DNA from 3 places in the Sporosarcina sp. P12(2017) genome. Region 3 is predicted to be linked to each of the others. Evidence: riboswitches for the same ligand, from Rfam matches in the RefSeq annotation. Region 3 holds a riboswitch; each other region holds the start of a gene.
The links. A riboswitch is a leader RNA that binds a small molecule or an ion and turns the genes downstream of it on or off. The one in region 3 is predicted to bind S-adenosylmethionine.

Region 1 (8,024 bases), on a different contig from region 3:
AACGCAACGCAACTTCCAGCTTACGTTCCCTCGTGACCGCCATTCCAATTTCATCAATCGTTCCGACAACGACAGCTGCTCCATATTTTTTTACTAAAGGAAGTACAGCGTCAAAGCGTTCTTCACCATCTTCTAAGTTAATAGAGTTGATAATTGCTTTACCTTGCGAGAATTTCAATGCTTCTGCAATGACATTTTCATCTGTAGAGTCAATGACGAGAGGAACTTTGACTTTTTTCACGACTTCTTTCATGAAGCGAGTCATATCGTACAATTCATCACGGTCAGGGTTCGCAAGACAAATATCCAATACGTGAGCACCACGTTTTACTTGTGCACGTGCGATTTCAGCAGCTTCTTCAAACTTTTCTTCTACAATTAATTGTTTGAATTTACGTGAACCGATAACGTTTGTACGTTCACCGATTAATAATGGACGCAATGTATCGTCGTAAAGCAAAGGTTCGATCCCTGAAATGGCATGACCATGAGGATTTTCCGGCATCTTGCGTGGAGCCTTATCTTTTACTACCTCACGAATTGCGCGAATGTGATCAGGCGTTGTACCGCAGCAACCACCAACCATGTTCAACCAGCCTTTTTCAGCGAAGCCTTCCAGCTTTTTCGATAGAGAATCAGGGGACTCATGATAATGTCCTTCTTCATCTGGCAATCCCGCATTTGGATAACAAGTTACATAGCTTGTCGCTAAGTCAGATAATGAACGCAAATGGTCCGTCATGAATTCAGGACCTGTCGCACAGTTTAAGCCGACCGAAAGTGGGTGGACATGTTCAATGGAAATATAGAAAGCTTCAATACTTTGTCCAGCAAGTGTTGTACCCATCGGCTCGATCGTCCCTGAAATCATGATAGGAATTTCGCGTCCAAGCTCTTCGAACGCCTTTTTAATACCAATCGTTCCGGCCTTCACGTTTAGCATATCCTGACTCGTTTCCATCAGTATCAAGTCGCTGCCTGCTTCTACAAGGGCTTTTGCCTGCACATAGAAATCATTGGATAGTTCATCGAACGTAATGCCGCCCGTAACCGAAAGCGTCTTTGTTGTAGGTCCGATCGCACCTGCGACAAAACGTGGCCATTCTGGTGTAGAAAACTTCGCTGCACTCTTTTTCGCGATTTCCACAGATTTTGCATTAATTTCATCTGCACGATGACCAAGTGAAAATTCATTCAAGACAAGGGGAGTACCACCAAATGTATTTGTACAAATGATATCAGCACCAGCATCTAAATATTCATCGTGAATTTTCTCTAAAACATCGGGGCGTAACACACTTAGGTATTCGTTACATCCATCATATTCTTCTCCGCCGAAGTCTTCCGTTGAGAAATCTTCCGCTTGCAGCATCGTCCCCATCGCACCATCAATGATCAGGATTCGTTTGTCTAGTTGCTCTTCAATAGGATGTCTCTGCATGTGTTAATTCCCTCTCCTTCTTCTTCTGGTCTATTTCCTTAATATACTCATACAACTCTAATGTCATATCGTAACGGAGGAATGGTGTGATGATATACAGCCCATTAAAATACTGCGCTGCTGTATCAATCAATTCTTTTGCGATTTCAAGACCTGTTTCAGTTGATTTTTCACGGTCATCTCCACATTCACGCATTCTTTCCAACACATCTTCTGAAAGCTTGATACCCGGTACTTCGTGATGCAGGAACTCTGCATTTCGTATATTTGTCAATGGCATGATGCCAATGAAGATCGGTGTATCCAAGTGTTTTGTGGCTTCGTATACATCGATAATCTTTTCTTTCGTGTATACCGGCTGCGTGATGAAATAGTCTGCACCCGCTTCAATTTTCTTCTCGAGTCGTTGTACAGCTCGATCAATTACGCGTACGTTCGGATTGAAAGCTGCTGAAATAGAGAAGTTTGCTTTCTTGCGCAATGGCTTACCGGAGAACGAAATCCCTTCATTCAATTTCTTAATTAACTGCAATAACTCCATGCTAGATACATCGTAGACGCTTGTTGCACCGGGGAAGTCGCCAACTTTTGTCGGATCGCCTGTTACAGCTAGGATATCGTGAATGCCTAATGCATCGAGTCCCATCAAATGTGATTGTAAGCCGATAAGATTGTGATCACGGCACGTTAAATGTACAAGCGGGCGGATATTATGTTTCATCTTAACGATTGAACCCATCGCCATGTTGCTGATGCGAGGGGAAGCAAGTGAATTATCTGCCATTGTTATAGCATCAACTCCTGCGTCATATAACACATTTGCACCCTTGATATAATCTTCTGTTTCCAAGTGGCGCGGTGTATCTAGTTCTACAATTACCGTACGCTCTGTTTTCGCTTTTTCATGAAGAGGTTGATGTTTTGTAGGTCCCGCTTCATGAATCACGATAGGCTTTTCCGGATGTACGACCTTTTCTGTGATAGGTGCAAGTCGCGTTAACTGTGTTTTCGCTGCTTTAATATGCTTAGGTGTTGTGCCACAACATCCACCGATCAACCGAACGCCTTGATCACGAAGTAATACGGCAGCGCGTCCGAAGTATTCTGCTTCAGATTCATAGACAATACGTCCATCTTCCACATCTAATAGACTGGCGTTTGGATATGCGGATAAAAATGCTTGTTCCGGTAATGTAACATTATCGAATGCTTGAATCGTGTGGTAAGGGCCTAAGCGACAGTTGACGCCTACGATATCTGCACCAAGAGATTCAAGTTGATGAAGTGCATCATTTAATGAGAGTCCGTTCTGTAATACGCCGGGATCATGCATAGAAACTTGTGCGATCAATGGAACATCCGTGATTTTCTTTAACGTTGTCACAACAGATGATAACTCTTCAAAGTCGTAATATGTTTCCAATAGAAGACCATCCGGATCGCCTGCCAATAATGCACTCGCTTGTTCTAGTACGACTTTTTCTATTTCATCCAATGTAGCATCGCTTTTACGTATGCCACGCAGGCCGCCAATTGTACCGAGTACAAATTGTCCCCCAGGTGCTGCTGCGCGTTTTGCAATTTGAATGGCCGCTTTATTGAATTCTGTTACATGACTTTCTAAGCCGTAGCGAGCTAATTTGTTCGCATTTGCACTGTAAGTGTTCGTCTGTATAATATCTGCGCCGGCTGCGATGTAGTCTTGGTGAATCTGCTCTATAATTTCAGGCTTTTCTACGTTTAGTTCTTCATAACAGTAATCAATTCCGTAAGAATATAAAATCGTCCCCATTGCACCATCTGCCGTTAAGACGTTTGTTTGTAGTTTATCTAGCAATGACATAATTCCATCTCCCCTTTGCTTTTTCTAATCAAAAAAAGCCTTCAAGTATATTAGAAGGCTTTGTAATCTCAATGACTAGTTCCCTCTCATCTTTTCAGAGTGTCAATTTGACAGACTGCTGGAAGTAGCACCTTGCCTATATGGCTGGTTGCTGAAGCGTCGACGGGCCAGTCCCTCAGCTTCTCTTGATAAGATATGTTTCTTATTCAATTATTTAGATTATTCTAACCACATCATAGCGGCTTTGTTGGATATCGTCAAGTGAATGTTTGGTGAAGTTCGAAGTGCGGAGTTAGAGCATAGAGAAATTGCGATATATATGCTAAAATCAATGAAACAACTCGAAAAGGTGAGGAATTATGCGGTTCTTTAAATATTCATTTCCAATCGCTGTTCTTGTAGGTACAATTGCTTGGATTATGATAGGTAGCAGTTACGAAGAAGTTGCTTATGATATGCGTGTGTACATTACAATTGGGGCTGCTATATTCAGTGGATTGATCTCAAGCGTTTTGTTTCGTAAAGAAAAAGAAGAACAGATTGATGAGAAGAAGTAGGCTGTCAGCATTTTGCTGCAGTCTTTTTTATTTGTTTTTTATGGGTTAACTATAAAATAAAATGTGTTGACATATTATGCGTTAACTATTATTGTTTTTATGGTAACTAATATAAAAGAGGTGACATGATGGCAACAGCAACGGAGAGGCAACCGGTAAGTAGGTTCAGTGCACTAACCATTGTATACAGTGGAATGTTCGCGTCATTAATGATGATTGGAGCAAACATCACATCCTTCGTGCCGTTTTTAGTAGTTGGTGGAGTACCTATTACATTACAAACGTTTTTCGCAATTTTATCAGGACTATTACTTGGCAGCCGTCTAGGTGCGTTATCTATGACGGTATATATGTTAATAGGATTAGCAGGTGCACCGGTCTTCGCTAAATTTTCAGGCGGCTTCGGTCAAATCTTGAGTCCAACGTTTGGCTTTATTCTTACCTTCATTTTAATAGCTTATGTAGCCGGGAAGATTGTCGAGCGAAGTCAGACCATGCCTGCATATATTACCGCGGCACTGGTCGCTACGGCAATCAACTATATAGTAGGCACAAGCTGGATGTATTTTGCGTACAAGATGTGGGCTGCTGCACCAGACGTGTTTACCTACAAGATCGCATGGCTATGGATGATGCCTCCTTTGCCAAAAGATCTAATTCTGGCTGTACTGTCAGGCATATTCGCGTTTAGAATCTCAAAACACTTGAAAGTGAGGCGTACGCTATAATGAACTACCAAAGGCTGGCTACTCAAGTACTGGAAGGGCATGTATTAACTGACGAGGAATCACTCGCAATATTGAATAGCCCAGATGAAGATTTGCTATTATTACTGCACGCGACGTACTCGATTCGATCACATTACTTCGGAAATAAGGTAAAGCTGAATATGATCATCAATACGAAATCAGGATTATGTCCGGAGAACTGTGGTTATTGCGCACAATCCATCATTTCAAAAGCACCTGTCGAAAAGTATGCGATGATGAAATCGGAAGAGATACTAGAAGGTGCAGAACGTGCTGCCGCTAATAAAGCGGGCACCTATTGCATCGTAGCAAGTGGACGGGGACCGCGTGACAGTGAACTGGACATAGTCATTGATTCTGTTAAGCAGATAAAAGAAAAACACAAAGGAATGACGGTATGTGCTTGCCTAGGTATTTTGAAGCCAGGCCAAGCAACCCGTTTGAAAGAGGCGGGCGTAGATCGCTACAACCACAACTTGAACACATCCGCAGAGCATCACGAAAGTATAACTACATCGCATACATACGATGATCGTGTAAACACTGTAGGGTTGGCTAAAGAAGCAGGCATATCTCCATGTTCAGGCGTCATCGTTGGCATGCGGGAAACAAAGCAAGATATCATCTCCATGGCGCGTAGCCTACGCGAACTGGACGCTGACTCAATACCTGTGAACTTTCTGCATGCAGTTGATGGAACACCATTAGAAGGGACATCAGAACTGGATCCACGCTACTGCATAAAAGTCCTGTGCCTATTCCGCTACATCAACCCTAGCAAAGAAATCCGCATTTCGGGTGGACGTGAAGTCAACTTGCGAAGCCTGCAGCCACTAGGCCTCTACGCTGCAAACTCTATCTTCATCGGTGACTATCTCACAACAGCCGGTCAGGAAAATGATCAAGATCAAAAAATGCTTGAAGACATGGGCTTCGTAGTCGATCTCGAACCGTTGCGCAAAGAACCTATCATTATATAAATAGAGAATGAGTAAATATACGTATACCTTGTGCTGAAGACAATCCGCTATGTGGATCTGCTCTTCAGTTTTTTCTATTCATTCAGAATTCTATTTAGGAGGATTGCAGTAGTTGGCCGTAAGTGAAAAGTATTCGTCTTGTTTTAATTCGGTGACTAATTGAATAATTAATAGCCTGTTGTGACAACCTAGCAACAAGTTTTCTTTTAACGTAATCATGTATACATACAAACAAATGAATTGCATCCCGCCTAATTCTTGCGATACAATCAAGTCAAAGATAGTCAAAGTCAACTAGATGAACGAGCGAAAAGAGGTGACGAGATGCGTAATATTTCTGACATTATAGAAGGATATTTGAAGTCGATTATAGAAGAGGAAGATAGCGCTTCTATTGAAATCAAACGAAATGAGATTGCTGAGAAATTCCAATGTGTACCATCACAGATTAATTACGTAATCAAAACCCGGTTTACCGTCGAGAGAGGTTACGCTGTTGAGTCTAAGCGAGGAGGAGGAGGCTACATCCGGATTTACAGGGTACGTACCAACTCCCGCAAGGACTTACTTGAACAAGCGTTAGAGATTTTAGAGAGTGAAGCGTCATCTACTATGGCGGAAGATGTCATTATCCGTTTAATTGAAGAAGAAGTCATTACAGAACGTGAAGCTAAACTGATGCTTGCTGCAGTAGGCCGTGCTACTCTGCGTTATATGTTGCCAGAGCGGGATGCGTTACGTTCACGTATTCTTCGCGCTATGTTAGTTACATTAATTTATGAAGAGATAGAATGAGGTGAATTTCAATGCTTTGTGAAAACTGTAAAGAACGACCAGCTACTGTAGTGTTTAAACAGGAAACATCAAATGATGTAATAGAGCGTCATTTATGTGATAAATGTGCATTTTACTCACAAACATTTTCTTTCAGTCCGGATCAGGAACCGTTATCAATTCAACAATTTTTAGCACATTGGTTAGGTGGTTCAGAGTTATTTCCGGAACAAAAAGCCGATGAAAGATTACCGGATGGTCCGAAATGTCCGAATTGCGATTTGACCTTCCATCGTTTCCTCGATATCGGGAAGTTTGGTTGCGCTGTATGTTATGAAACATTCAGGGGGCAACTGCCAAGAGTGTTTGCCAAACTGCATAATGGGCATACCCAACACCGTGGAAAGATTCCCGTATCACTTAATGAACGTTTTGCTTTAAAGAAGAAGCTTGAAGATATCCGTATGAAAATGCGGGAAGCTGTAGAAAACGAACATTTTGAAGAAGCGGCAACTTTGCGTGATGAGGCGAACCAAGTGAAACAGCAACTGTCCGATGGAGGTGATGATCAACATGTCATTTAAAAAATTCATCAAACAGGAACTGACAGGTTGGATGGTTGCGGAAGGTGAGCATGCTGACATCGTCTTGTCCACAAGAATCAGGTTAGCTCGCAATTTACAAGATTATTCTTTTCCGATAAGTGCCTCGCAGGAAGATGCGAACGACGTAAGCGAAGCATTGAATCAGGCAGTCGAGACGATGGAGGACCATCATTTTACAGGCATCACAATGGAAGATTTGTCTCCGCTTGAACGCCAGATTTTAGTCGAGAAGCATTTAGTCAGTCCACAGTTGATCAATCCTAAAAAACATGGATCCGTTTTGCTGTCCGAAGACGAAACAATTAGTATTATGGTGAATGAAGAAGATCATATTCGCATTCAATGTATTTATCCGGGTTTTCAAATAGATCAGGCATATGAACACGCTGATCGAGTAGATAGCGAACTTGAAGTGAATTTGAACTATGCTTTCGATGAAACATTCGGCTATTTGACAAGTTGTCCATCTAACACCGGTACGGGAATGCGCGCGTCAGTCATGATGCATTTACCTGCATTAACCATCACTAAGCAAATCGAGCGAATTATACCCGCGATATCAAGGCTTGGAATGGTCGTACGTGGAAGTTATGGAGAGGGCAGTGAAGCACTCGGTAACATTTATCAGGTTTCCAATCAAATCACACTCGGCAAATCAGAAGAGGAAATCTTGAAAGACTTAGAGAGTATTTCAAAACGCTTGATTGCACATGAAAAGAAATCACGTGAATTATTATTGGCTAAGTCGGAAGTTCACTTGGAAAATAGATTATTCAGGGCGCTCGGGACACTGACTCATTCGCGAATCTTGCCGTCAGCAGAAGCGGCAAAATGTTTGTCTGACGTCCGTTTGGGTATAGATTTAGGTATCATTGAAAATATTGATATGACAATTTTGAATGAATTGATGATTTTCATGCAACCAGGTTTTCTGCAACAATACGCGAAGGCAGAATTAACATCTGATGAACGAGATATCCTTCGTGCACAATTATTCCGTGATCGGCTAGGAGTAGAGCGATCTGCTGCACAAGAAAAAGACAGTGATTCGTTGTGAGCAAAGTTTTTGCAAGAA
Region 2 (8,024 bases), on a different contig from region 3:
TCGAGTACGGTTAGTTCACCTGTTGCCAGTTCATGTTTGCAACTATGGCGCGATAAAATAGCGATGCCTAGTCCGCTAAGAACAGCTTGTTTGATACTTTCCGGCGAGCCTATTATAGTAGGCTTTACTTGTACTCCATATTGTTGAAGAGCTTGATCAATCAACGGACGGCTAGGATCTTCCGTGTCGGGCAAGATCCAATGCGTATTTTGCAAATCTAGGATGGACGAGCTTCTCTTATGTGCGAGCGGATGCGTGGCGGAAGCAAAGAGTAACAGTTCGTCTTGCATAAATGCTTTTGACGATGATAAGTTGTCCAGTTCACTGCAACCGACATCGGCCTTATTGCTTTTTAGTAATCGCATAATTTTAGAAGATGGAGCGGTCGTCAGTTCCAGTCGTATGTCGGGATACTTCGCGTGAAGCCGAGTGAGGACGTCGGGTATAATAGCTTGCGAAATAACCGGTGAAGCGGCAATGCGTAAAGTTCCTTTTAGTGCCGTTGTTTGCGTTAAATTTACCTTTGTACGATCGGTCAAATCAATCATCTCCAAAGTGTGTTTTTATAGTGAACGTTCTGCGGGTATGACTTGTTTTTGTGTGAAAAAATAGCCTTGCATTAATCTGCAAGGCATCGAACATACAATTATAGAACTGTGTAATTTTTGTGTGCGACGACAGTCATGTTGGAAGCTGCTCCAATGTTTTCTGCGTCTTCTTCAGAAATCTTCACAATGACGGAGTTTTCGAGAATCTTGTGTATAGTTCCGGAAACTTCATGTTCATTACGGTTGAAAGATATGACTTCGTCTACATACCGTGATGCTACAAAATCAGAAACTGGACGATCTTTTCGTGGGAATGCCAATCGAATCAACTCCTTCAGTAGTATGGAATCTAGTTTGTCGTAATTTGTCAATAAAATCAGACGGAAAGTACGTACAATAGCTTACTAGAACTAGTATAACACATTTCGGGAAATTAATCATCATACTAGAGTTATGTCGAATGAGCAAGTTTTGCGAAGAATCATTTATGGGAGTTGCCTGTTTCCATCCCCAGAGCTAGCATAGAACGGATGTTAGGCAAATCAATTGATTGACAGTATACCTATTGGGGTATATTATAAAATGAATAGTTAGGAGGTTGAGTGATATGGAATACGATGATAAAGTCAAAAATCGGTTAAAGCGTCTAGAGGGTCAAATCAAAGGCGTCTTGCGTATGATGGAAGAAGGCAAGGACTGTAAAGAAGTAATCACGCAATTATCGGCCAGTCGTTCTGCTATTGACCGTACAATTGGTGTAATCGTGAGCTCGAATTTGATCGCCTGCATGGAAAATATAGACGACGCAGATGATCGTACGCATGAATCCATCATTAATGAAGCGGTGGATCTTTTAGTAAAGAGTCGATGAGCAACATCACTTGACTCTTTTTTTTACAACATATAATATACCCCTATAGGTATTTAATATAATGATTTTCAAAACGAAGGGGACGAGAACATGACGGAGCAAAAGAAAACAACGATTGTATTATTCAGTGGAGATTATGATAAGGCCATGGCGGCTTATATAATCGCGAACGGCGCAGCAGCGTATGATCATGAAGTAACGATTTTTCATACATTCTGGGGATTGAACGCATTGCGGAAAGACGAACCGATTAAGGGTAATAAAAGCTTCATTGAAAAGGCTTTTGGAAAAATGATGCCACGTGGAGCAGATCAAATGGGATTATCCCAAATGAACTTTGCAGGAATGGGTCCTAAGATGATCAAGCAAGTGATAAAAAAGCATAACGCGATGACATTACCGCAACTGATCGATATGGCAATAGAGCAAGATGTAAGATTGATCGCCTGTACGATGACAATGGATTTACTAGGACTTGGTGAGGATGAACTTCTTAAAGAAGTCGAGTATGGCGGTGTAGCGGCATACTTAGGGGAAGCACAAGACGGTCAAGTGAATTTGTTTATTTAATTTTTTTATAAAAATAGATACCCTCGGGTGTATAGGAGGAATAAAATGATTCAGTCAGATAAGGTTTTAGATGCAAAAGGTCTTGCTTGTCCAATGCCGATTGTGAAGACAAGAAAGATGATGAAAGATATGGAAGACGGCCAAGTGCTTGAAGTCCAGTCTACAGATTCAGGCACCACTGCAGATTTACAGGCGTGGACGGAAAGTGCGGGTCATCAATACGTAGGGAATGTGAAGGAAGCAGATGTATGGCGCCACTTCGTACGAAAAGCAGGTCAGGGCGATCAGTCACAAAAAGAATATCCGGTTACAGTCGACAATGATCAGTTGTTAGAACGGCTGCAACACCCTAACGCTGTGTTAGTAGATGTTCGTGAAGAAGCTGAATATGCATTTGCTCATATACCTGGGGCCCTATCTATACCTCTAGGTCAGTTGGATGAACGTATGGCGCACTTGAGTAAGGACCACAAGTACTTTGTAGTATGCCGAACAGGTAACCGCAGTGATATGGCGTGCCGAAAACTAGTCGCAAATGGATTTGAACGTGTCACGAATGTAATTCCTGGCATGTCGGAATGGAATAGCGAGACAGAAAATACAACAGGAGGTATGAATAAATGAGAACCATTCAATCAAGTGAAGTAGCAAAGCGCGTCATTGCGAAGGAATCCTTATTCATTTTGGATGTGCGAAATGAAGGTGCATTTGAAGATTGGAAAATCGAAGGGGAGCAAGTGCGCCATTTGAATGTACCGTACTTTGATTTATTGGATGGCATTGAAGAAATTGAAGATCAATTGCCAAAAGATGAAGAAATCCTAGTTGTCTGTGCAAAAGAAGGTTCGTCCATCATGGTGGCGGAAATCCTGGAAGAGGCAGGCTTCCCAGTAGGTTACCTTTCAGGTGGAATGAAAGCTTGGAGCGAGTATCTTGAGCCGGTGAAAATTGCCGATTTGAAATCGGGTGGCGAGCTCTATCAATTCGTCCGTCTTGGTAAAGGATGTCTTTCCTATATGGTCATGTCTGGTGGGGCAGCGGCAATCATTGACGCAACACGTATGACGGATGTGTACTTGGATTTTGCTACGCAGCGCGGTATCAAGATCACAAACGTACTTGATACGCACTTGCACGCTGATCATATTTCGGGTGGTCGTCAGATTGCAAGAGCCACGGGTGCAACGTATTGGCTGCCTCCGAAAGATGCAGAAGAGGCAGTATTTGAATATGCAGCGTTAGAAGGTGATACATTCATTCAGATAGGTGATACAAAGATTGATATTCAAGCACTTTATTCGCCAGGACACACAATTGGTTCGACTTCATTTATCGTCGATGACAGCTATTTGATGACAGGCGATATTCTGTTTATTGATTCGATTGGACGTCCAGATTTAGCTGGTTTAGCGGAAGATTGGGTAGGTGATTTACGTGAGTCTTTGTATAGTCGCTATAAAAAATTATCTGAGGACTTAATAGTCTTACCAGCACACTTCATGATTATAGATGAGTTGAATGAAGATGGTAGCGTGGCGGAGAAGCTTAGCGTATTGTATGAAAAAAATCATGGCTTGAATATTCAGGATGAAAAAGAATTCAGAGAATTAGTTACTGATAACTTGCCTCCACAGCCAAATGCATATCAGGAAATTCGCCAGATGAATATGGGGAAAATTGAGCCTGATGAAGAAACGCAACGCGAGATGGAAATTGGCCCAAATCGCTGTGCGGTACGGTAACTATTTAGTTGAATTTGTAGTGAAAACAAAAAAACAAATTAAAAGGAGAAGATATATATGAGTACAACAACATTTTTAGACGCAAAAGGCCTGGCATGTCCAATGCCGATCGTACGTGCAAAGAAAGCCATGAAGGACTTGCAAGCAGGAGATATTCTTGAAATTCATACGACTGACAAAGGATCAGTATCCGATCTGACTGCATGGGCGGCTTCTGGTAATCATGAAATCAAAGATCAGCAACAAGAGTCCGATGTCTTTAAATTCTGGATCCAAAAAGGGTAAACTACGGATAGAGGGAATTGCTGTCTCCCTCTTTCATTAGGAAGAAGGGAGAACATCATGACCATTCCATTTATTATCACGATCTTCCTCATTGGATTCGTCGGCTCGTTCCTTTCTGGTATGATGGGAATTGGCGGCGCAATTGTTAAATATCCAATGTTGCTATTTATCCCTGCACTACTGGGTTTTGCTGCGTTTACACCACATGAAGTTTCTGGAATTACTGCAGTTGAAGTGTTCTTTGCATCACTTTCAGGAGTTTTAGCGTATAGAAAGAGTAATCTAATCTTGAAGCCACTTGTCCTCTATATGGGAATCAGTGTATTAGTCGGTAGTGTGATCGGCGGCGCCGGTTCTAGTATGCTATCAGAAGCTACGGTCAACATTATCTATGGTATTCTAGCCGTTATGGCGGCAATTATGATGTTTATTCCGAAAAAGGGTCTTGACGATCAGCCGGTTGATGAGATTACATTCAATCGCTTCGTTGCTTCTAGTGCTGCCTTTATTGTCGGCTTGGCAGCTGGGATTGTCGGAGCTGGTGGTGCATTCATTATGGTACCGATTATGCTCGTGATACTAAAAATTCCTACACGCGTTACAATCGCTACATCACTCGCGATTACGTTATTGTCATCAGTAGGCTCAGCATCAGGCAAGCTCTTAACAGGGCAAGTACCCTATGGACCGGCTCTCATCATGATCGCCGCAAGCATCATCGCGGCTCCGATCGGTGTAAAAGTCAGTCGTAAAGTAAACACCAAAGTATTACAAAGCATTCTAGCCGCGCTAATCATGGCCTCCGCCGTAAAAATATGGTGGGACATATTTTAAACAAGCACAATCGCCAGCACATCGTTCACTGAACATGTGCTGGCGGTTTTTCGAATGGAGTCGCAAGTAGAAACTTCATTAAACTCACTACGGCGTTTGTGGATGGCTCCCGTAACGTCGATTTACAGTGCTTTCTTCCCTCTTACTTTCAATTCAACATATTGAAAGTAATGCTAATTTCGAAACATTCTATTAAATTCTTGCAATAGACTAGGAATAGCCGTATACTATTTTTCAACGATGGAAAACGAATAGACACACTCTTATCAAGAGCGGCGGAGGGATTAGGCCCTGTGATGCCCGGCAACCGGCGAAAGCAAAGGTGCTACTTCCTACAAACTCTCAGCAGTTTGGAAGATAAGGGAGGAATGAGCGAAAGCAGAGCCCTCTTCTTATTATGGAAGATGGGCTTTTTCTATATATATCGAGGGAATCTCACTCCTGCGTTTTTCTTGTCTAGTCCCAGAGGGAAGATATTTGGGGCGTTTCGGTGTTCCATCAATACATGAAAAAGGGGAATGGTTATGACGAATTTACAGCCAGAAACGATACTATTACACGGAGGGCAAAAACCGGATCCGGAAACAGGCTCACGGGCTTTACCGATTCATCGTACGACTTCTTATGTATTCAGAGACACAGAACACGCACAAAACTTATTTGGCTTAAAAGAAGCAGGCAATATCTATACAAGAATTACGAACCCGACAGTAGCTGTCTTCGAAGAGCGTGTCGCACAGCTAGAAGGCGGAACAGCAGCAGTTGCGTTGTCTTCGGGAATGGCGGCAATTGCATTCTCTATTATGAATATTGCCGAAGCAGGCGATGAAATCGTTGCAGCGAGTAATCTTTACGGTGGTACATACAATTTATTCGCCGTTACATTACCGCGCTACGGGATCACAGTGAAATTTGTTGACGCATCTGATCCAAAGAACTTTGAAGCAGCTATTACGGATAAAACGAAAGCATTGTTTGCAGAAACAATCGGTAACCCAAGCTTGCAAGTGCTGGACGTGGAAGCTGTCGCGAACATTGCACATGAAAATGGCATCCCATTGCTAGTAGACAATACATTCCCATCTCCATATGGATCAAATCCAATCGAGTACGGGGCGGACGTAGTCATCCACTCAGCAACAAAATGGATCGGCGGACACGGTACGACCATCGGTGGTGTAGCTGTGGATGCAGGGAAATTCGACTGGACACAAGGTAAGTTCCCAGGCTTTACAGAGCCGGATGAAACGTACAATGGCTTACGTTATGGAATCGACACGGCTGCTGCAGCTTTCGCAACGAAACTGCGCGTGCAATTGCTAAGAGACTTCGGCCCGTGCTTGTCGCCGGACAGTGCATTCAACTTGTTGCAAGGTTTAGAAACACTTCATTTACGCGTGCCACGCCATAATGAAAATGCACAAAAAGTCGCGGCATTCTTGCAAGATCATCCGGCAGTAGAGTGGGTAACGTATACGGGTCTAGAAGATCATCCAACAGCGGAATTAGCAAATAAACATTTGAAAAATGGTTATGGCTCAATTATTGTATTTGGTATCAAAGGTGGACGCGATGCAGGAAGACAAGTAATCGATAATGTAGAAATTTGGTCTCACGTAGCGAATGTGGGAGATGCAAAGTCATTAATCATTCATCCGGCATCTACTACTCATCAGCAGTTGTCTGTGGAAGATTTAAAAAACTCAGGTGTCAGCGAAGAGCTAATCCGCTTGTCTGTGGGGTTGGAGTCAGTAGACGATATTATCGCAGATTTGAAACAAGCAATCGAAAAAGCCGCAAACTAATACAAAAAAATGAACACTACGCATGTGCGCAGTGTTCATTTTTTATTTTCGTTTAATTTTTCTTCGCTCTTCCTTCAAAGATTTGAATAGCGAAGTGACCATCATGATCAGTATGATGGAGAAAGGTAAGGCGGCTATGATGATAACATTTTGAAGTGCGTCCAAACCACCAACATACAATAGAATAATCGCGATGGCGGACTGAATGACACCCCAGACGACCTTCAAGTTATTAGGTGGAGTCAATGAGCCATATGATGACTGCATACCAAGTACGAATGTAGCCGAATCCGCTGATGTAATGAAGAATGAAGTAATCAGCAAAACCGCGACAATTGAAATGACGAATGACCAAGGTAATCCACTAAACATCTCAAAAATCGTCAATTCTGTTGCCGTAGATGCTAAATCGATAATACCTGCTTTTTGTGTTTCAATAGCTGTCGTACCAAACGCTGAGAACCAAATCATACTCAATACAGTCGGTACAACGAGCACGCCGATCATGAATTCGCGAATCGTTCTTCCTTTTGAAACGCGGGCAATGAACATTCCAACGAATGGTGACCAAGCTATCCACCAAGACCAGTAGAATAGTGTCCAGTCATTCAACCATGAACGGTTTTCAGGCGTAAGTGGTGCTGTGCGGAAACTCATACGAATGAGGTTTTCTAAATATCCACCGATAGAATCAGTGAACATATTGAAAATCAGCAATGTTGGACCGAGTGCAATGATAAAGACCAACAGTGTAAGAGCTAATACCATATTTGTATTCGATAAAATACGAATCCCTTTTCCGAGACCGCTCCAAGCGGATAGTAGGAATAATACAGTAACGATCGCAATGATAATAAACTGAGACCAGAAACCGATCGGAACACCAAATAAGTAATTCAAACCAGCGTTAATTTGGACTGCTCCAAATCCGAGTGATGTGGCGACGCCAAAAACAGTAGCAAAAACTGCAAAGACATCGATTACAGTTCCAAGTTTGCCTTCTACGCGATCACCGAAAATCGGACGAAGTGTAGCGGAAATTAAACCAGGTTGACCTTTGCGGAACTGGAAGTATGCTAGCGCTAAAGCGGTCATACCATATATAGCCCATGCGTGGAAGCCCCAATGGAAAAATGTTGAACGCATCGCTTCTTTATACGCTTCTTTCGTTTCAATAGGCGCAGTAGCTGAACTTACCGCATAATGCGAAAGAGGTTCCGCAGCTCCATAGAACACGAGCCCAATTCCCATACCCGCAGAAAATAGCATGGCAAGCCAAGAAAATATGGAAAACTGTGGTCTGTCACTGTCTTTCCCCAATCGAATCCTGCCGAGCGGACTGAATATCAAATAGACTGAAATGAAGAAT
Region 3 (8,024 bases):
AAGTAAGCTAGCTTATTACGAATAGTACATTTTAAAGTGGTTTCAACCGGTAATGTTCAAAACGGTTGAAACCACTTTTCTACTACTTGAAAATGGACCAACTATTTACTGATCGAATAAGGCTAGAACTGCATGCTTAGCAAATGGAGTATATGTAAGTGCTACTCTGACAAACCTGTCTTTCTTTACATAACTTCACTATAATAAAGTCATGACGATCTATAACGAATAGTAAACTAAATGAAGTACAAGTCTAGAGGAGAGATGTTACATGTTTTCGAAAGAAGAAAAAGATGCGGTCTACAAAGTGATTTACAATAGAAGAGATGTGCGAAGTTTTTTGTCGACTCCCATTCCTGAGGATAAGCTACATAACATATTGAAAGCGGCTCATCACGCACCTTCAGTTGGCTTCATGCAACCATGGAATTTCGTCATCGTTTCATCTGATGAAACGAAAGAAAAGTTGGCTTGGGCAGCTGACAAAGAAAGGCGTGCGCTAGCGATTCATTATGAAGACGAGGGAGAAAAAGAGACAAAGTTCCTTGGCTTAAAAATACAAGGATTGAAAGAAGCACCCATCACTATTTGCGTAACATGTGATCCTACGCGTGGCGGCTCACATGTGTTAGGACGTAACTCCATCCCTGAAACGGACATGTTATCGACTGCTTGTGCAATACAAAATATGTGGCTAGCAGCATGTGCGGAAGGCCTGGCGATGGGCTGGGTGAGTTTTTATAAAAAGAATGATGTGCGCGATATTTTAAACATACCACCCCATGTTGAACCGATTGCTCTTTTATCTATTGGATACACGGAGAATTATCCTACTGCGCCTATATTGGAAACAGCGAATTGGGAGAAACGACGAAGTTTGAATGATTTGATTTTTACCGATCAGTGGAATAACAAATGACGGTTTACAGATGCACTAAGCTCATCAACATTGTATATCATCAGCTGTGAATTAGCTGATGATATACAATGTTTTTTTGTAAGACATACAAGAGTAGTAATTTCACAAAATGACACACATTACTAGCGGAAGAAAAATGTTGCCAAACCTACCTTTATCTAGGTATAAGGTCATTATTAATTCATTAAGTGTAATGAATCTGAGATAAGTAATTTCATAAAACAACTCTTTTTTGTTATATCCTGTCTACGTTTATCGTGTTTTATGAATAAATAAAGTAACTCATTTGATATTTGTCTCTTTATTTTACCTTTTGCCTTCTTCGGAAAGTATATGTATAGTATATAATCGTTCATTGGACGAACAAGTAACCTTATTTTGAAGGGAGAAACATGAGAAAAATATCAAATGTCTTTTACATTACGATCGCATTGATCGTCCTTACGGTTGGGTACGGCGTATTTGCATCGGAAAGCTTCGAAACCATTACAATGAATGCAAAGAATTTCGTCGCATCCTCATTTGGATGGTACTACTTGCTGTTGCTTTCATTACTACTATTATTAAGTATATTCCTCATTTTTAGTCCGTACGGTAAGATTCGACTCGGTAAAGATACCGACCGACCTGAATTTTCTACGGTCACGTGGATTGCTATGCTGTTTTCAGCAGGAATGGGTATCGGATTAGTGTTCTATGGAGCAGCTGAACCTTTGTCACATTTCGTCAATCCTGCTACAGAGGATCCAAACACCGATGAAGCGTTTAAGGAAGGATTACGTGAATCATTCCATCACTGGGGACTTCATGTATGGGCGATGTATGGAATAGTCGCTTTATCTCTCGCTTATTTTCAGTTCCGTAAAGATGCACCTGGTTTAATTTCAGCAACATTGAAACCGATTTTTGGCAAGAAGATGGATGGTCCGTGGGGAATATTCGTTGATGTTCTTGCAGTCTTTGCTACCGCATTCGGTGTTGCGACAACTCTCGGTTTCGGTGCTGTTCAAATTAACGCAGGGCTGAATTATCTATTTGGGATTGAAATTGGGACGTTCTCTCAGTTTATTATTATCGCCATAGTCACAGTACTGTTCATCATATCCGCTTCGTCGGGGCTTAGTAAAGGGATCAAGTATCTATCCAATACAAACTTGGTACTTGCTGTGTTACTTCTTGCATTCGTCGTTGTTTTGGGACCGACATTGTTAATATTGAATATGTTTACTGAATCACTTGGAGGTTACGTAGGAAATCTGGTTCAAATGAGTCTTCGTACGGCGCCGCTTAATGCAGGTAACCAGCAATGGTTGTTTGACTGGACGATCTTCTACTGGGCTTGGTGGATTTCATGGGCACCGTTCGTCAGTATGTTTATCGCACGTGTCTCAAAGGGCCGTACGATCCGAGAATTCATGGTGGGCGTCCTTCTTGCACCTACATTGCTTTGTGCATTTTGGTTCTCTACGTTCGGTACGACAGCTGTTGATATGCAGCGCAGTGGACTAGCGGATATCGCAAGTTCTTCGTCCGAGCTAGTAGTCTTTGAAATGTTTAACGAAATGCCGTGGTCATTTATTATTTCGATTATAGCCATTCTGTTGATTGCGTCGTTCTTCGTGACTAGCGCTGACTCTGCAACGTTTGTGCTCGGTATGCAATCGACATATGGATCGTTGACACCGCCTACTAGTGTGAAAATGATTTGGGGTATTATCCAATCGTCCATTGCATTAATCTTGTTGTCAGTTGGTGGATTGGCTGCCTTACAAAACACGATTATTATTGCCGCCTTACCGTTCTCGTTCGTCATGTTATTGATGGTCATCTCTCTGATGAAAGAGCTACGTAGAGAGAAAACTAAGCGTAGGTAGTATCTTAATTTATTAAATAGTATATGAAGCCGTTGCTGTAGTAAAAGCAGCGGTTTTTTAGTTTACCGTACGGTATGAATCGACTACAGTTAATGGGTAAAACAATGTCAAATATAAGTAGTTCGATAATAAATTTTGAGGGTAGCTCAAAGAAGTGGAATTCATCTGTGCATTTTTTGTATAATGGTAGGACTGGCATCTGTTAAGGGTAAGTATATGTAAAAAACTATTTTTGTACGCAGGTGCAAGTTTTGAAGAGAGGATTTGAACGTAACGATGACTACTAATTTTTGGCTTGATCTACCACGGCCATTTTTCATACTAGCACCGATGGAGGATGTTACGGACGTGGTTTTTCGCCACGTAGTAAGCGAAGCTGCACGTCCGGATGTATTCTTTACCGAATTTACCAATACGGAAAGCTTTTGTCATCCAGAGGGAATCTTTAGCGTGCGGGGACGTTTGGCGTTTACAGAAGACGAACAGCCAATCGTCGCTCACATTTGGGGAGATAAGCCTGAACATTTCCGCGAGATGAGTATTGGGATGGCGGAACTTGGTTTTAAAGGATTGGATATTAATATGGGATGTCCTGTGCCAAACGTTGCAACAAAAGGAAAAGGTAGTGGTTTGATTAACCATCCTGAAACCGCTGCGGCAATTATTCAAGCGGCAAAAGCTGGCGGATTACCTGTCAGTGTCAAGACGCGTCTTGGCTATACAGATATAGAAGAATGGCATACATGGCTCAGACATGTACTGGAGCAAGATATCGCGAACTTGTCAATCCATCTCCGTACCCGCAAGGAAATGAGCAATGGCAATGCACATTGGGAATTGATTCCGGAAATCAAGAAGCTTCGTGATGAAATAGCGCCTAATACGCTGTTGACGATCAATGGTGATATTCTCGATCGTCAAATGGGCCTGGAGCTTGTGGAGAAGTATGGTGTGGATGGGGTTATGATTGGACGCGGTATTTTCAACAATCCATTTGCCTTTGAAAAAGAGAAGAAAGAGCATGATCATAGAGAATTGCTAGATCTTTTGCGTTTACATCTGGATCTTTTTGATAAATATTCTACAGAGCTCGAACCGCGACTATTTAAACCGCTACGTCGATTCTTTAAGATTTACATTAAAGGGTTCCGTGGAGCCGCTGAACTTCGAAATGAATTGATGAGTACGAATACGACAGACGAAGTACGAGCGTTACTGGATACTGTAGAACTCGATTAATAGATTCTAAAAAGCCTCCTTGCCATACCAGAAATACTGGTATGAGCAAGGAGGCTTTTTGTGTAATTGATGTAGTGTAGAATTACTTTTCTTACTTAAATAAACCAAGCTTTTCAATACGGCGAATCGCTTCTTGCAAGCGTTCTTCACTTTCCAACAACCCGACACGAATATATCCTTCTCCGTGAACACCAAATCCATTTCCTGGTGATACTGCGACGTCTGCTTTATCCAGTAATAAATCAGCGAAGGATTCGCTTGTAAAGCCTTCTGGGACAGGTAGCCAAGCGAAAAATGAGCCAGTAGGAGCCGTGACGTCCCAACCGATGCGCTCACATTCCGTTAGCAATACTGTCAGGCGTCCTTCATAGAGCGCAACTAATTCTTCAACGCATTGTTGAGGACCTGTCAATGCTTCAATTGCGGCACGTTGAACTGCCGGGAAAATGCTAGTGAATAAGTGGTCTTGCAATACATTTAATGCTTCTATTATTTCAGAGTTACCGACTGCAAACCCTACTCGCCAGCCTGCCATATTATACCTTTTAGAAAGGGACAGCATTTCAATGCCGACTTCCTTTGACCCCTCAGTTTGTAAAAAGCTAATCGGTTTCTGGCCTTCAAAACCAATTCCACCATACGCAAAATCTTGTAAGACGGCAATCTGATTTTCTTTGGCAAACGCCACAGTTTTTTTATAAAACTCGGGAGTTGCTGTGACGCCTGTTGGATTACTTGGATAGTTTAAGTACATTAGTTTGGCATCTTTTTTCTGAACATCTGTTAGTTTATCGTAATCAGGAAGAAATTCATTCTCCTTACGTAGTGGCATCGTATCATATCGAATACCCGCTAAGCTCACACCTGATAAGTAGTCAGGATAACCAGGGTCTGGCAGTAATAATAAGTCTCCTTCATTCATAATAGCTAAAGGAAGTTCTACGACACCTATTTTCGTGCCACCGAGAACCGCGACTTCTGTTTCAGGGTCAATCGTGACATCATATTCACGCTGATAGTATTCAGCCACAGCTTGTTTTAAAGCAAGTGTTCCTCTAAATGGAGAGTAGCCGTGTGTCGCTGGATCTTCAACGGCTTCTTGCAATGCTTTAATAATATGGGGAGGTGTTGGCTGATCAGGATTTCCGCGTCCGAGATTAATTACATCTCTGCCTTCATCCATAGCCTTTTCTATTTTATTTAATAATAACGTAAAGAAATGCGGAGGGAGATTTTGTAATCGGTTAGATAAAGCCATAGTCTATTCCTTCTTTCTTTGATAGGGTATTTGCGTTAAGTATACATAGATCATACTAGACTTTTCAATAGAAGGTTGGACATTCGATTCCAGATGATTGCGAAGATTAGGCAAAAGAAAGTAATGTTGATAGAATGAGTCGGATATTCTGCTGACTTGTTGTTATTCGCCTTGACAGTTTTGTAAATTCAGATTAGTATATGTTTTACGCATATAATTTAATAGTAATCTCTTATCATGAGCGACTGAGGGAAGAGGCCCGATGAAGTCCAGCAACCCCTTGAATGAAACAAGGAAGGTGCCAAATCCTACAGCATGGTTTTCCATCTGAGAGATAAGCTGAGTGTATTTCAGTACTTCTTTCATTTAGAAAAATGAAAGATTTTTTTATTTAGAAAGAAGTTTTAAAAACTTACTATTTATAACGATTATTTACTTGAATGTAGAAAGAAGTGAGAAGATGATCCAAATTCAACATTTGTCTAAAGTCTATCAGACAAAAGAAAAAGTGGTAAAAGGTGTAGATGATGTATCACTAGACATCGAGACTGGAGAAATATTTGGTATTGTCGGTTATTCAGGTGCGGGAAAAAGTTCTCTCATACGCTGTTTGAATTTGTTGGAGACACCAACGAGCGGCACGATCTTAATTGATGATGTAAATTTAACGAAACTATCAGGGGTACAACTTCGGCAGGCGCGCTTAAAAATCGGAATGATTTTTCAGCACTTTTATTTAATTAGCCAAAAGACGATTTTCGAAAATATCGCATTTGCTTTACAAGCAGCAAAAATGTCGTCAAACAAAAAAGAGGCACGTGTAATGGAACTTCTTGAAATGGTGGGGCTATCCGATAAACGCAATGTATATCCTGCGCAGTTGAGCGGAGGACAGAAGCAACGCGTTGGTATTGCGAGAGCCCTAGCTAATAATCCATCCGTTTTGCTTTGTGATGAAGCGACATCTGCACTGGATCCTAATACAACAATGTCCATTTTACGATTGTTGAAAAAGATCAATAAAGAATTGAATATCACCATTGTGTTAATTACGCATGAGATGAATGTCGTAAAAGAAATTTGTGATCGCATGGCGATTATGCAAGACGGAAAAGTCATTGAAGAAGGACAAGTGTATGACATCTTTTCTAACCCAGTTCAACCTTTGACGAAGGAGTTTATTAGTAGTGTAGTGTCGTATGAAATCCCGGATACCGTCATGTCCACCTTGGCTGGTACACTGATAAAAATCACTTTTAAAGGTGAAGTAGCCATGGAGGGTGTGATTTCCGATACTATGCAGAAGTATAGAGTGAAAGGAAACTTCCTGCATGGGTCGATTGAATATATTCAAGAACGAGCACTTGGGATTTTCTTAATGGAATTGCAAGGTGAGCGTGACGAAGTAGAGCAGGCGATTGCATACATACTCGAACAAAATGCACAAGTGGAGGTGATCCGACAACATGTTTGATCTATCTCACATCATGGAACTCATGCCGGATATTACAAAAGCATTTGGTGAAACACTTTATATGATCGGCATCTCGCTTACAATTGCACTGATTATTGGATTGCCACTCGGGGTTCTGTTATTTACAACAGATAAAGGGTTATTTTTAGAGAACCGTGCAATAAATTCAGTAGTTGGGTTTTTCGTTAATATTATTCGATCCATCCCATTCATCATACTACTTGTAGCCCTAATACCTCTGACGAAACTGATTGTTGGAAATACGATTGGACCGGCAGCTGCAAGTGTGTCGCTTTCCGTGGCAGCTATTCCTTTCTTTGCTAGGATCGTTGAAACATCCATGCGTGAAATAGACAAAGGGGTTATAGAGGCTGCAATTTCAACGGGTGCTTCGCCATGGATGATTATTTGGAATGTGTTATTACCTGAATCAAAGTCGAGTATTATCCAAGGACTTACACTGACACTAATTAACTTAGTTGCCTATTCAGCAATGGCTGGATTTGTTGGCGGAGGCGGAATTGGGGACTTAGCCATTCGTTTTGGCTATTACAGATATGATGATAGTATTATGCTAGTCACCGTCGCCATTTTAATAGTGCTCGTGCAGTTGATTCAATTTGGTGGAGATCGTTTTTCAAAAATGATAGATAAAAGATAATAGGGGAGAGATGGATTATGAAGAAACTAGTACTGGCATTCATTCTTACTGCGTTGGTTGCGGCATTAGCAGCTTGTGGAGGAGAAAAGTCTACTGAAAAATCGGATGATGATAAAAATATTCATTTTGGTGCAACAGCAGGACCTTATAGTGATATGCTGAAAAAAGCAATTCAGCCTGGTCTTGAAGAAAAAGGATATACCGTTAAAATCACGGAGTTCAGTGACTATATTCAGCCAAACATTTCACTGGACAGTGGCGATATAGATGCAAACTTGTTCCAAAACATTACGTACTTAGAAAACTTCGAGAAAGAAAACAATATGGAACTCTCTGAGTTGATTATAGTACCGACAGCGCCATTAGGTATCTATTCAAACAAATATACTTCTCTTGAGGAAATTGAAGATGGATCAACAATTACTATTCCGAATGATCCCGTGAACGCAGCGAGAACATTATATGTATTGGAAGATGCAGGGTTAGTGAAAATGGATGAAGGTATTGATCAATTGACAGCATCTGAAAAAGATATCACAGAGAACCCGAAAAACTTAGTCATTCAGCCGGTTGAAGCGGGACAATTACCTCGTTCGGTT

Region 1: it holds a riboswitch for S-adenosylmethionine, as region 3 does, so the genes downstream of both, CSV80_RS04795 (bifunctional homocysteine S-methyltransferase/methylenetetrahydrofolate reductase) here and CSV80_RS10240 (methionine ABC transporter ATP-binding protein) in region 3, are expected to answer to the same signal.
Region 2: it holds a riboswitch for S-adenosylmethionine, as region 3 does, so the genes downstream of both, CSV80_RS08275 (O-acetylhomoserine aminocarboxypropyltransferase/cysteine synthase family protein) here and CSV80_RS10240 (methionine ABC transporter ATP-binding protein) in region 3, are expected to answer to the same signal.

Annotation. Positions count from the first base shown of each region.
Region 1 covers NZ_PDYL01000004.1:153,342-161,365, reverse strand. The annotation lists gene metH (methionine synthase) at 1-1,441, opposite strand, end outside; gene CSV80_RS04795 (bifunctional homocysteine S-methyltransferase/methylenetetrahydrofolate reductase) at 1,422-3,284, opposite strand; SAM riboswitch class I at 3,368-3,479, opposite strand; gene CSV80_RS04790 (hypothetical protein) at 3,644-3,841, shown strand; gene CSV80_RS04785 (biotin transporter BioY) at 3,970-4,569, shown strand; gene bioB (biotin synthase BioB) at 4,566-5,570, shown strand; gene CSV80_RS04775 (CtsR family transcriptional regulator) at 5,895-6,365, shown strand; gene CSV80_RS04770 (UvrB/UvrC motif-containing protein) at 6,377-6,928, shown strand; gene mcsB (protein-arginine kinase McsB) at 6,918-8,006, shown strand.
Region 2 covers NZ_PDYL01000008.1:96,479-104,502, forward strand. The annotation lists gene CSV80_RS08235 (LysR substrate-binding domain-containing protein) at 1-539, opposite strand, end outside; gene CSV80_RS08240 (DUF2187 family protein) at 647-868, opposite strand; gene CSV80_RS08245 (metal-sensitive transcriptional regulator) at 1,156-1,419, shown strand; gene CSV80_RS08250 (DsrE/DsrF/DrsH-like family protein) at 1,510-1,989, shown strand; gene CSV80_RS08255 (sulfurtransferase TusA family protein) at 2,035-2,613, shown strand; gene CSV80_RS08260 (MBL fold metallo-hydrolase) at 2,610-3,731, shown strand; gene CSV80_RS08265 (sulfurtransferase TusA family protein) at 3,789-4,016, shown strand; gene CSV80_RS08270 (sulfite exporter TauE/SafE family protein) at 4,074-4,850, shown strand; SAM riboswitch class I at 5,111-5,214, shown strand; gene CSV80_RS08275 (O-acetylhomoserine aminocarboxypropyltransferase/cysteine synthase family protein) at 5,375-6,655, shown strand; gene CSV80_RS08280 (glycine betaine uptake BCCT transporter) at 6,698-8,024, opposite strand, start outside.
Region 3 covers NZ_PDYL01000011.1:16,245-24,268, forward strand. The annotation lists gene CSV80_RS10215 (carboxymuconolactone decarboxylase family protein) at 1-6, shown strand, start outside; gene bluB (5,6-dimethylbenzimidazole synthase) at 272-919, shown strand; gene CSV80_RS10225 (glycine betaine uptake BCCT transporter) at 1,312-2,793, shown strand; gene CSV80_RS10230 (tRNA dihydrouridine synthase) at 3,070-4,032, shown strand; gene CSV80_RS10235 (pyridoxal phosphate-dependent aminotransferase) at 4,124-5,290, opposite strand; SAM riboswitch class I at 5,520-5,631, shown strand; gene CSV80_RS10240 (methionine ABC transporter ATP-binding protein) at 5,751-6,764, shown strand; gene CSV80_RS10245 (methionine ABC transporter permease) at 6,757-7,425, shown strand; gene CSV80_RS10250 (MetQ/NlpA family ABC transporter substrate-binding protein) at 7,443-8,024, shown strand, end outside.